2 regions of the Terriglobus sp. RCC_193 genome follow, and region 1 is predicted to be linked to the other one. Evidence: riboswitches for the same ligand, from Rfam matches in the RefSeq annotation. Region 1 holds a riboswitch; the other holds the start of a gene.
What was found. Region 1 has a riboswitch for cobalamin ahead of metE (5-methyltetrahydropteroyltriglutamate--homocysteine S-methyltransferase). Riboswitches for the same ligand answer to the same signal wherever they lie in the genome.

Region 2: linked by a shared signal. The riboswitch ahead of AB6729_RS04305 (TonB-dependent receptor plug domain-containing protein) and the one ahead of metE (5-methyltetrahydropteroyltriglutamate--homocysteine S-methyltransferase) in region 1 are both predicted to bind cobalamin.

Annotation. Positions count from the first base shown of each region.
Region 1 is NZ_JBFUPK010000001.1:879,790-884,002, reverse strand. It holds gene AB6729_RS03680 (ATP-binding protein) at 1-995, shown strand, start outside; gene AB6729_RS03675 (DUF6454 family protein) at 997-1,791, opposite strand; cobalamin riboswitch at 1,780-1,924, shown strand; gene metE (5-methyltetrahydropteroyltriglutamate--homocysteine S-methyltransferase) at 2,068-4,213, shown strand, end outside.
Region 2 is NZ_JBFUPK010000001.1:1,037,094-1,041,306, forward strand. It holds gene AB6729_RS04305 (TonB-dependent receptor plug domain-containing protein) at 1-2,237, opposite strand, end outside; cobalamin riboswitch at 2,296-2,460, opposite strand; gene AB6729_RS04310 (low specificity L-threonine aldolase) at 2,554-3,633, opposite strand; gene hemW (radical SAM family heme chaperone HemW) at 3,630-4,213, opposite strand, start outside.

The DNA.
Region 1 (4,213 bases):
CGCTTTCGCTGCTGCTGACAATGTCACTGCTTTGCGAAAATCAGCCGCGCGAAGCGCACGCCGATGGCGACCTTGCTGACTTCTGCGGGCATTGCCGCAACTGCACTCGTATCGCAGAAGCTATGGACCTTCCTGCGATGGTCGATGCGGCAGTCGCAGCACGCGAGGAACTTCGCGAAACAGATAAGAAGGAAACCCGCGTTCTGATTCAAACCCACCCGGATGTGCTGATCCTCCCGCCCGATCCGCCGCAACTTCTGGTCAAACTTGGCCAGGTGCGTTCGCTGATTCACAGCATCTATTCCCTGCCGGGCGAAGCCAAGAGCCGCGTCTATCTGTTCCCTTCTGCGGCATTCATGAAAGAAGCGGCAAACAGCCTCCTGAAGGTTCTGGAAGAACCTCCTGCTTACGCGCACATCATTCTCATGGCCGAGCATCCCGGCGAACTGTTGCCCACCATTCGCAGCCGTTGTGCGCCGGTCCGTCTCGGAGCCCTGTCCGCCGCAGAGATTGAAGAGCTGTTAGCGACTCGCAAACCCGAAGTAAAACCCGCACAACGAGAGTTGATTGCGCGTCTGGCGCAGGGAGCAGCGGGCAAGGCCCTCAGCTTTGATCTTGAAAGTTATCTTGCAGCGCGCGCAGATGCTATGGTTCTGCTCCGCTCTGCCGTTCTTGATACAGAACATACAGACCTGTTCAAGACAACGGAAACGTATCGTGCTGGCGCGGACGGACAGCAGAAGACGCAGGCCATGCTTGCGGCGCTCGCAGGATTGCTGGAGGACCTGCTGCTGCTACGCAGCGGCGTACCCGACCGCATCCGTAACGTGGACATCCGCCGCGATCTCGACACGCTTGCTGACTCCGTCACCTTCGAATGGCTGGAGAACGCTCTGCGCGGCATGGACCAGGTCATCAGCGGTATGCGTCGCAATCTGCTGCGGTCGCTCTCGCTGGACGCTTTCGCAGAATCCATGTCCAGCAGCCGTCGTTGAACTATTTGTCGATGACAAAGTGAAACACGCGCGTCGGCCCATCCTCCGGCAGTAGATACAGATCGTTTCCTTTAAGGGTCATCCCTTCTGCGCTGTATAGACGGCTGCGATCCGTCGTTCCCGATGCAAGAGAGCGTACTGGCTTCATCGACGGCCATTCATACCAGTCCACGGCACCTGTGGTCTTTGTCAGATTGCCACCGCCCACCAGCATCCCGTTCACAAATTTGATGTCCTGATATTGGTTCTGTGATGGCGTATCCATCACGCGAATCACCTTGCCGTCCATGCCAATGACATACAGCTTCCGGCTGCCCCAGTTGCCTGCAATCAACTTGTCCTTTGTTACCGCGACACAACCAACGTGATCGGCTACCGAGATCTTTCGTTTGACCTTCAGTGATTTCTTATCCAGTTCCAACAATGTTGCGCTGCTGTTCGGCTTATATTCCGCCACGGGTACCCATATGGAATTACCGCTGATGGAGAACCCGCCGGGGTGATAGCGTTCGCCATCGCTAAGATCCACCTGCCGCTCGAAGATGCCTGTCTTCCGATTGAACTGCTGCAGATAACCTTTGTGCGCAGTGGAATCGACTGACGTTACCCAGATGTGTTCCTTATCCAGGTCAATGCCCTGCACGTGAAACACCGTTCCTTGCAGCGATTGCACATCGGCCATGTGCGCATGCTCAACACCTTGTATCTGTGCCGTGGCAGAGACGGACAAGCCGAGAACCATCATCATTACTCGCAGGATCATGCGATCAGCATAAAGGATTCGGTAAACTGTCATGGTGCAGGTCAGGCTGTCTTCGGACAGCCTGTTAAATGGGGAAGCTGGTGTGAATCCGGCGCTGTCCCGCAACGGTGATGGGAAATCTTAATTTCTCCAAGTCCGACTACCGGCCTGCCGCCACCACCATGGAAGCGTAGAACGCTGACCGTGGGTGCGCTTGAGGCCTACCGCTCTCGTGGATTGGATCGGTGACCACTGCCTGCTTCCGTGCGTTTATGCGCGTTGTTGCATGCCTGCGCATGGGTGGTTCCCTCGTAATCAGGAGAGAACCAAATGGCATTACAGGCATACACAACACTTGCCGGTCTGAAGACAGCAAACCTCGGCTTCCCCCGTATGGGACGGCAGCGTGAATTGAAGTTTGCCCTGGAAGGATTCTGGGCGGGCAAGCGCACCGAAGCAGAGCTTCTGGACACCGCAGCATCCCTTCGCGCCGAGCATTGGAGATTGCAGAAGGCTGCAGGCATTGATTTCATCCCCGCCAATGATTTCGCGCTATATGACCAGGTGCTGGACGCGCTGGTTCTGATGGGTGCTACACCGGAACGCTTTGGCACCGGCAAAGTCACGCTGGAGCGCTACTTCGCTATGGCGCGCAACAGCAAAGAACAGACCGCCATGGAGATGACCAAGTGGTTCGATACGAACTACCATTACCTTGTCCCCGAATGGAGCGCCGGACTGGGCTTTAACGTCGATACGGCGAAGCTTCTGAATGAAATTGCAGAGGCACGCGCACTCGGCATTGAGCCTCGTCCTGTTCTCATTGGACCGCTGACATTGCTGCTTCTGGGCAAAGGTGTGGATGGCTTTGATCCCTTCACGCTTGCTGAGAAACTTATCGCCGCCTATAAATCTGTGCTTCACGCGTTGGCACAGCAGAACATCGAGTGGATACAGATTGACGAGCCGATCCTTGCCACGGATCTTCCCGAAGGCGCAGCAGAGTTCTTCCGCAGCGCTTATGCGGAACTGGCAAAGACTCCGATCAAACTGGTGTTGACTACTTACTTCGACCGCCTGGGCAGCAATCTCGCACTCGCTGTTGAGGCACGCACTGCAGGCGTGCACATTGACCTTGTTCGTGCACCGCAGCAATTGGAAGAAATTCTCGCAACGCTTTCGCCGGAGCAGGTTCTGAGCCTCGGTGTAGTGGAAGGACGCAACATCTGGCTGACGGATTTTGCTGTTGCTCGAGAGTTGATTTCAAAGGCTGTTGCTGCGTTGGGAGCAGAGCGCGTCATCGTTGCACCGTCTTGCTCACTGCTGCACGTGCCACATGATCTGCGCAGCGAAACCAGGCTGCCTGCGCGTGTCAAAAGCTGGCTGCGCTTCGCGGAAGAAAAGCTCGCAGAAATCGCGGCGCTCGCCTCTTCGGATGAAGCTGCATTCACGGCAAATGTGGCTGCGATTGCAGATCGTGCAGCTGCGGAATCCTCCACGAATCAGGAAGTGCGGTCGAAGCTTGCGTCACTGTTGGAATCGGATTTCGCACGCAGGTCGCCTTACAGCGAGCGCACGGAAAAGCAACGCGCCGCACTCGGCTTGCCACTCTTCCCCACCACGACCATCGGATCCTTCCCGCAGACAGCAGAAGTGCGTAAGCATCGTGCCGCATTCAAACATGGCCATGAATCAGCAGAAGCATACGAGGCATTCCTTCGCGAAGCCACCGAACATTGCATCCGTCAGCAGGAAGAGATCGGCCTCGATGTGCTGGTTCACGGCGAGTTCGAACGCAATGACATGGTCGAATACTTCGCCGAATTCCTGGAAGGATTCGTGTTCACGGAGAACGGCTGGGTGCAGAGCTATGGTTCACGCTGCGTGAAGCCTCCCATCATCTTCGGCGATGTCTCGCGTCCGCGTCCGATGACGGTGACGTGGTCAAACTATGCGCGTTCGCTCACGTCGCGTCCGATGAAGGGTATGCTCACCGGCCCCATCACAATTCTGCAGTGGTCGTTTGTGCGCAACGATATCCCGCGCCAGCAGACAGCATGGCAGATTGCCCTGGCGCTGCGTTCGGAAGTCAACGATCTGGAAGCTGCGGGCATCCGCATCATCCAGGTGGATGAGCCCGCATTGCGTGAAGGTTTGCCGCTGCGCCATGCCGATTGGGAAACCTATCTGGACTGGGCGGTCAAAGCATTCCGCCTCTCCACGAGTGGCGTTGAGGACGAGACGCAGATTCACACGCATATGTGCTACTGCGAGTTTGAAGATGTGTTGCCTTCCATCGCCGCACTCGACGCGGACGTCATCTCGATGGAGTCCGCGCGTTCGCAAATGGAACTGCTGGATGCCTTCCGTGCACATGGCTATCCCAACGAGATCGGACCGGGCGTGTACGACATCCACTCGCCCCGCGTGCCTTCTGCGGAAGAGATGGGTGAGTTACTGGGCCTCGCGATCAACG
Region 2 (4,213 bases), 160 kb from region 1:
AACGAAGAATTCGAATAGGCGTCGATAAAGGTGGAATCATCCGCCCGCGAAGCTGTCGTTCCCTTCAATGCCGCAGACCACTTTGATGCGGTGTACTGCACAATAAAGAACCCCGTCTGCGGCGGACGACGGAAGGGACGCTGCCCCACCAGCGGCGAATACTGCCCAATCGCAATGCCGGGATAATTCGGGTTGATGGTAGAAGACCCACCCAGCACCGCTAACGCATCGCTGGAGAACGATTGCTTCACCAGCGAATCCTGATACGTGTATCCCGCACGCAGGAACAGATGATGGAGCACCTGGTACTCAAGCGATGCCTCCACACCTGCGGATCGCGTATCCAGTGAATTGAGATAGAAGCTTCCAAGAGCAACAGGTAAGTTCTGATGGAAATACGCGTTGTACAGCGTTACAGGAACACCTTCCGTACCACGTCCATAGGTCGAGTGAAAGTAAGTCACATGCAGAATGGCACGGTCAGAATAAATATTCTGATCGATTCCGCCTTCATACACGCGGCTGCGCTGCGCTCCAATCGGACTTACATGGAAGGCTGCAATGCTCGCGGTATCTCCCAGGGCCACCAGCTTCTGATAGAGCGAAGAAAGCTGCGCGTTCAGGCTTGGCTCCTGCACGCCTTTGGCAAACTGGAAACGAACACGCGTTCCATGAAGCCATCGGCGCCCCGGCTGCACCGCATAATACGAAAGCCCGATCTGCGGCTGGCCTTCGGTTCCATACAGTGAGTTACGCTGGATAGCTCCACCAACGGTATAGAACAACCGGTGCCATGCATCACCATGCAGTGCCAGTGTGTAGTCGTAATTGCTGCGGCCCACCTGGTCGTTGTCGCCATACAGCGGATAGCGGAATGCGCCGCGCTCATCCTGAAAACGGAAACCGCCAACTAAAGACAGGTGATGGTTGAAGCTGTAACTGGTGCGATAGTCCAGACCATCGCGATTGTTCACCATCTCGTAGTAAGTAGGAAACGGATCATAACCAACAATGACCTGACCGGTGGCCCTGGTTCCGTTGGCGCCACGAATCGTCACGGTGTTGCCAAAGTATTCGCCATAACCGTCCGGTGTTCCTACAGCGGCAAAGTAGCGGGCCTGCTCACGCTTCCGCGCGCCAATGTAACGGAAGGTGTTGTGCCAACCGTTGCTGCGTGTGTCGTCCAGCACACCGCTGATGTAAGTATCCTGATCCCCCTGCTTGCCGTTCTGCGCAAGACCCTGGAAGTCCCATGCGCCCGGAGTTCCAGTGGCACTTACAGCATTGCGTACAGTGCCACGAACGCTTGTGGTCGCGCTAAAGCTATAACCAAGATTCGCTGCTGAAGTGGCGGCATGGTAACGATCATTCGGCAACGCATTGGAACTATCGAAACGCGAAAACGCTCCGAAGTAATCGGCCTTGCCGTAAGTACCGGACAGTGTGCCTTCGTTACGCCACGTGTGTAGATTGCCTGCATCGCCCGAGTAAGTCAGCACTGGCCTCAGAGACGTGCCATGCGGCGTTTCAAATCGTATTACGCCTGCACGCGCGTCGGTCCCGTACAGAACGCTGTCTGGCCCACGATGTGTCTCGATCGAGGTAAATGCAGTCGAAGATACAGTGCCGTAATCAAACACACCACCGACATCGTTTGCAGGCACATCGTCAATCAGAACTTTGTTAGCGTCAGAGTTTGCGCCACGCACAAACATCGATGTCACACCGCCATACTGTCCGGTCTGTACCATCGCCACGCCGGGTTGCAGGCGAAGTTCATTCACCACACCCACGCGCGTGCTCAGTGCCTCAGCGTCAATCAAAGAAACACTTCCGCTGGCCTGCTGAACAGGCATCGGCTCGCCGGTAGCCGTTACAGTAATGTCCTGCTTGATGGGGCTGATCGTCAGTTGAAGATTCTTCTGCACCACATCCAGCGACCGACCATAAAACGAATCGCTTACCTGTGCAGAAAATGTGGGCGCATCCGCAATCAGGAGAAAGCGGCCATCTTCGCTGGAACGAATCTCAAACGAACCATCCGGCAGCGTAGTGGTCGATGCCACCACCTGCGTCCCCTTCACCAGCCGCACATGGGCAACAGAGATAGGACGTCCCAGCGGATCGCGAACCATGCCACGAACAACAACAGCGTGTGCAACCGATGCGGTGAGGGCGCACACGGCAACTGCGCACAATTGCGCCGCCACGCGTCGCTTTTGAGCGATGCAATACATATCAGAATTCTCCTCTGCTTCCCCCGCGGGAGCATGGTTTACAACCAGCAGCGGAATCGGTCTCCTGACTTACGCGCATCGCACATTACTTTCGCATCTCGCACAGGCTGTCTTCCCACTTACGCAGTGATAGCTTGTGTCTCGAAAGGATGTGTCTTCGAAAGCTATTCGAAGATGCGCGCTTACAGTTGCGGGGCAGTGGCGGACTTTCACCGCGCTTCCCAAGGCATTCCTCTGCGCTTGTGTTGAAGAAAGCAATCCTCTGCAGGACTGCAACAAAACGTGTGTTGCCAGTGTACCTGCAATAACGCTTGTTTTATGGGGTTTTCAGAAGCATCTGCGCAGCAACCTCAACGGCGATCTCACCAGCAAGTGCGCATTGTTCCCGGCTTACATCATGATGCGTAACAAAACGAACTGTATTTCCATTGATTGCGCTGGCCAGCACACCACGCTCTTTCAATGAAGCCACATAGTCAGGCGCATCAAATTCCGTGCGGAAGATGACGATGTTTGTCTCCACTTCAGCAGGATCAATCAGGACGCCTTCAACGCCGGCAATCCTCTGCGCCAGTAGTTTTGCATTGGCATGGTCATCCTTCAGCCACTTCGACATTACGTCCAGCGCAATTAATCCAGCCGCAGCCAGCACACCCGCCTGACGCATGCCGCCACCAAGCGCCTTGCGAATACGCCGCGCCTTGTCGATGTTCTTGCGTGAACTGACCAGCAACGATCCCACCGGCGCACACAGCCCTTTCGACAGGCAGAAGTTCACAGAGTCGTAACCGGCAGTCAAAGTAGCAACATCGACATTCAACGCAGCAGCAGCATTGAAAACACGCGCGCCATCCAGATGAATGGGCAGGCCGCGACCATGCGCACCATCACGAAGCTCACGCATCACCGCCAGCGGCGTAACCGATCCGCCTGCCATGTTGTGCGTGTTCTCCACCCAGATCAGGCCAGTCTGTGCCTTGTAATACAAGCCTGTCGTAGCAAGCGCAGATTCAATATCCTTCCAGCGAAGTATCCCGCGTTGCCCCTGCACCGTGCGAAGCTGGCATCCGCTGAACATCGCGGCCATGCCCATCTCCCAATCCAGCACATGCGCGCGCGATTCGCACACAACTTCCCTGCCTGGCTCCGTGTGCATGCGCAGCGCAATCTGGTTCCCCATTGATCCCGTGGGAACAAAGATGGCCGCCTCCATGCCAAAGGCCTCCGCGGCACGCTCTTCCAGGCGATTCACCGTCGGGTCTTCGCTGTACACGTCATCGCCCACTTCGGCGGATGCCATCGCCGCACGCATCTCCGGCGTGGGTTTGGTTACGGTGTCGCTGCGCAGATCAATCACTTCCATCGTCACTTCTCCTAATCCTTTGGGAGAACTCATGCCACAGCTGGTTCATCGGCCAGCAATTCACCAAAGATGCTTGATGACACGATGCGCCCGCGCTGGGTCAGCATGGCGCGGCCATCTTCCAACCGCATCAGCCCGTCGCGCTGCAAATTCTGAACGCGTTCAACCAGAGCGTCCACCCACGCCGCCGGAAACGACTGCTGCAATTCCGCAATCGAAACGCCCTCAACCAGTCGCAGCCCCAGGAAGATACTCTCCTCCCACTCGCCCAGCATGTCGATGTGTTCCACTTCGACGACTTCACTGCCTGCAATGTACGGGTCGAGTGCATCACCATTCGCAAATCGCGAAGCACGGCTATCCGCCTGCGCACGCAGCATGGAATGCGCGTCGAGTCCAAAGCCAAAATACGCATCGCGCTTCCAATACTTCAAATTGTGTCGAGACGCACAGCCCCCACGCGCAAAGTTGGAGATCTCATACTGCGCGAGCCCCGCGGCCCCCAACGTCTCACAAGCGTGCGCATACAAATCTGCCACCAGCGAATCCGTTGGTGCGGCATGCGCACCGTAGCGAACACCCGGGCCAATGAGTTCACGCCCCAGTCGCGAGT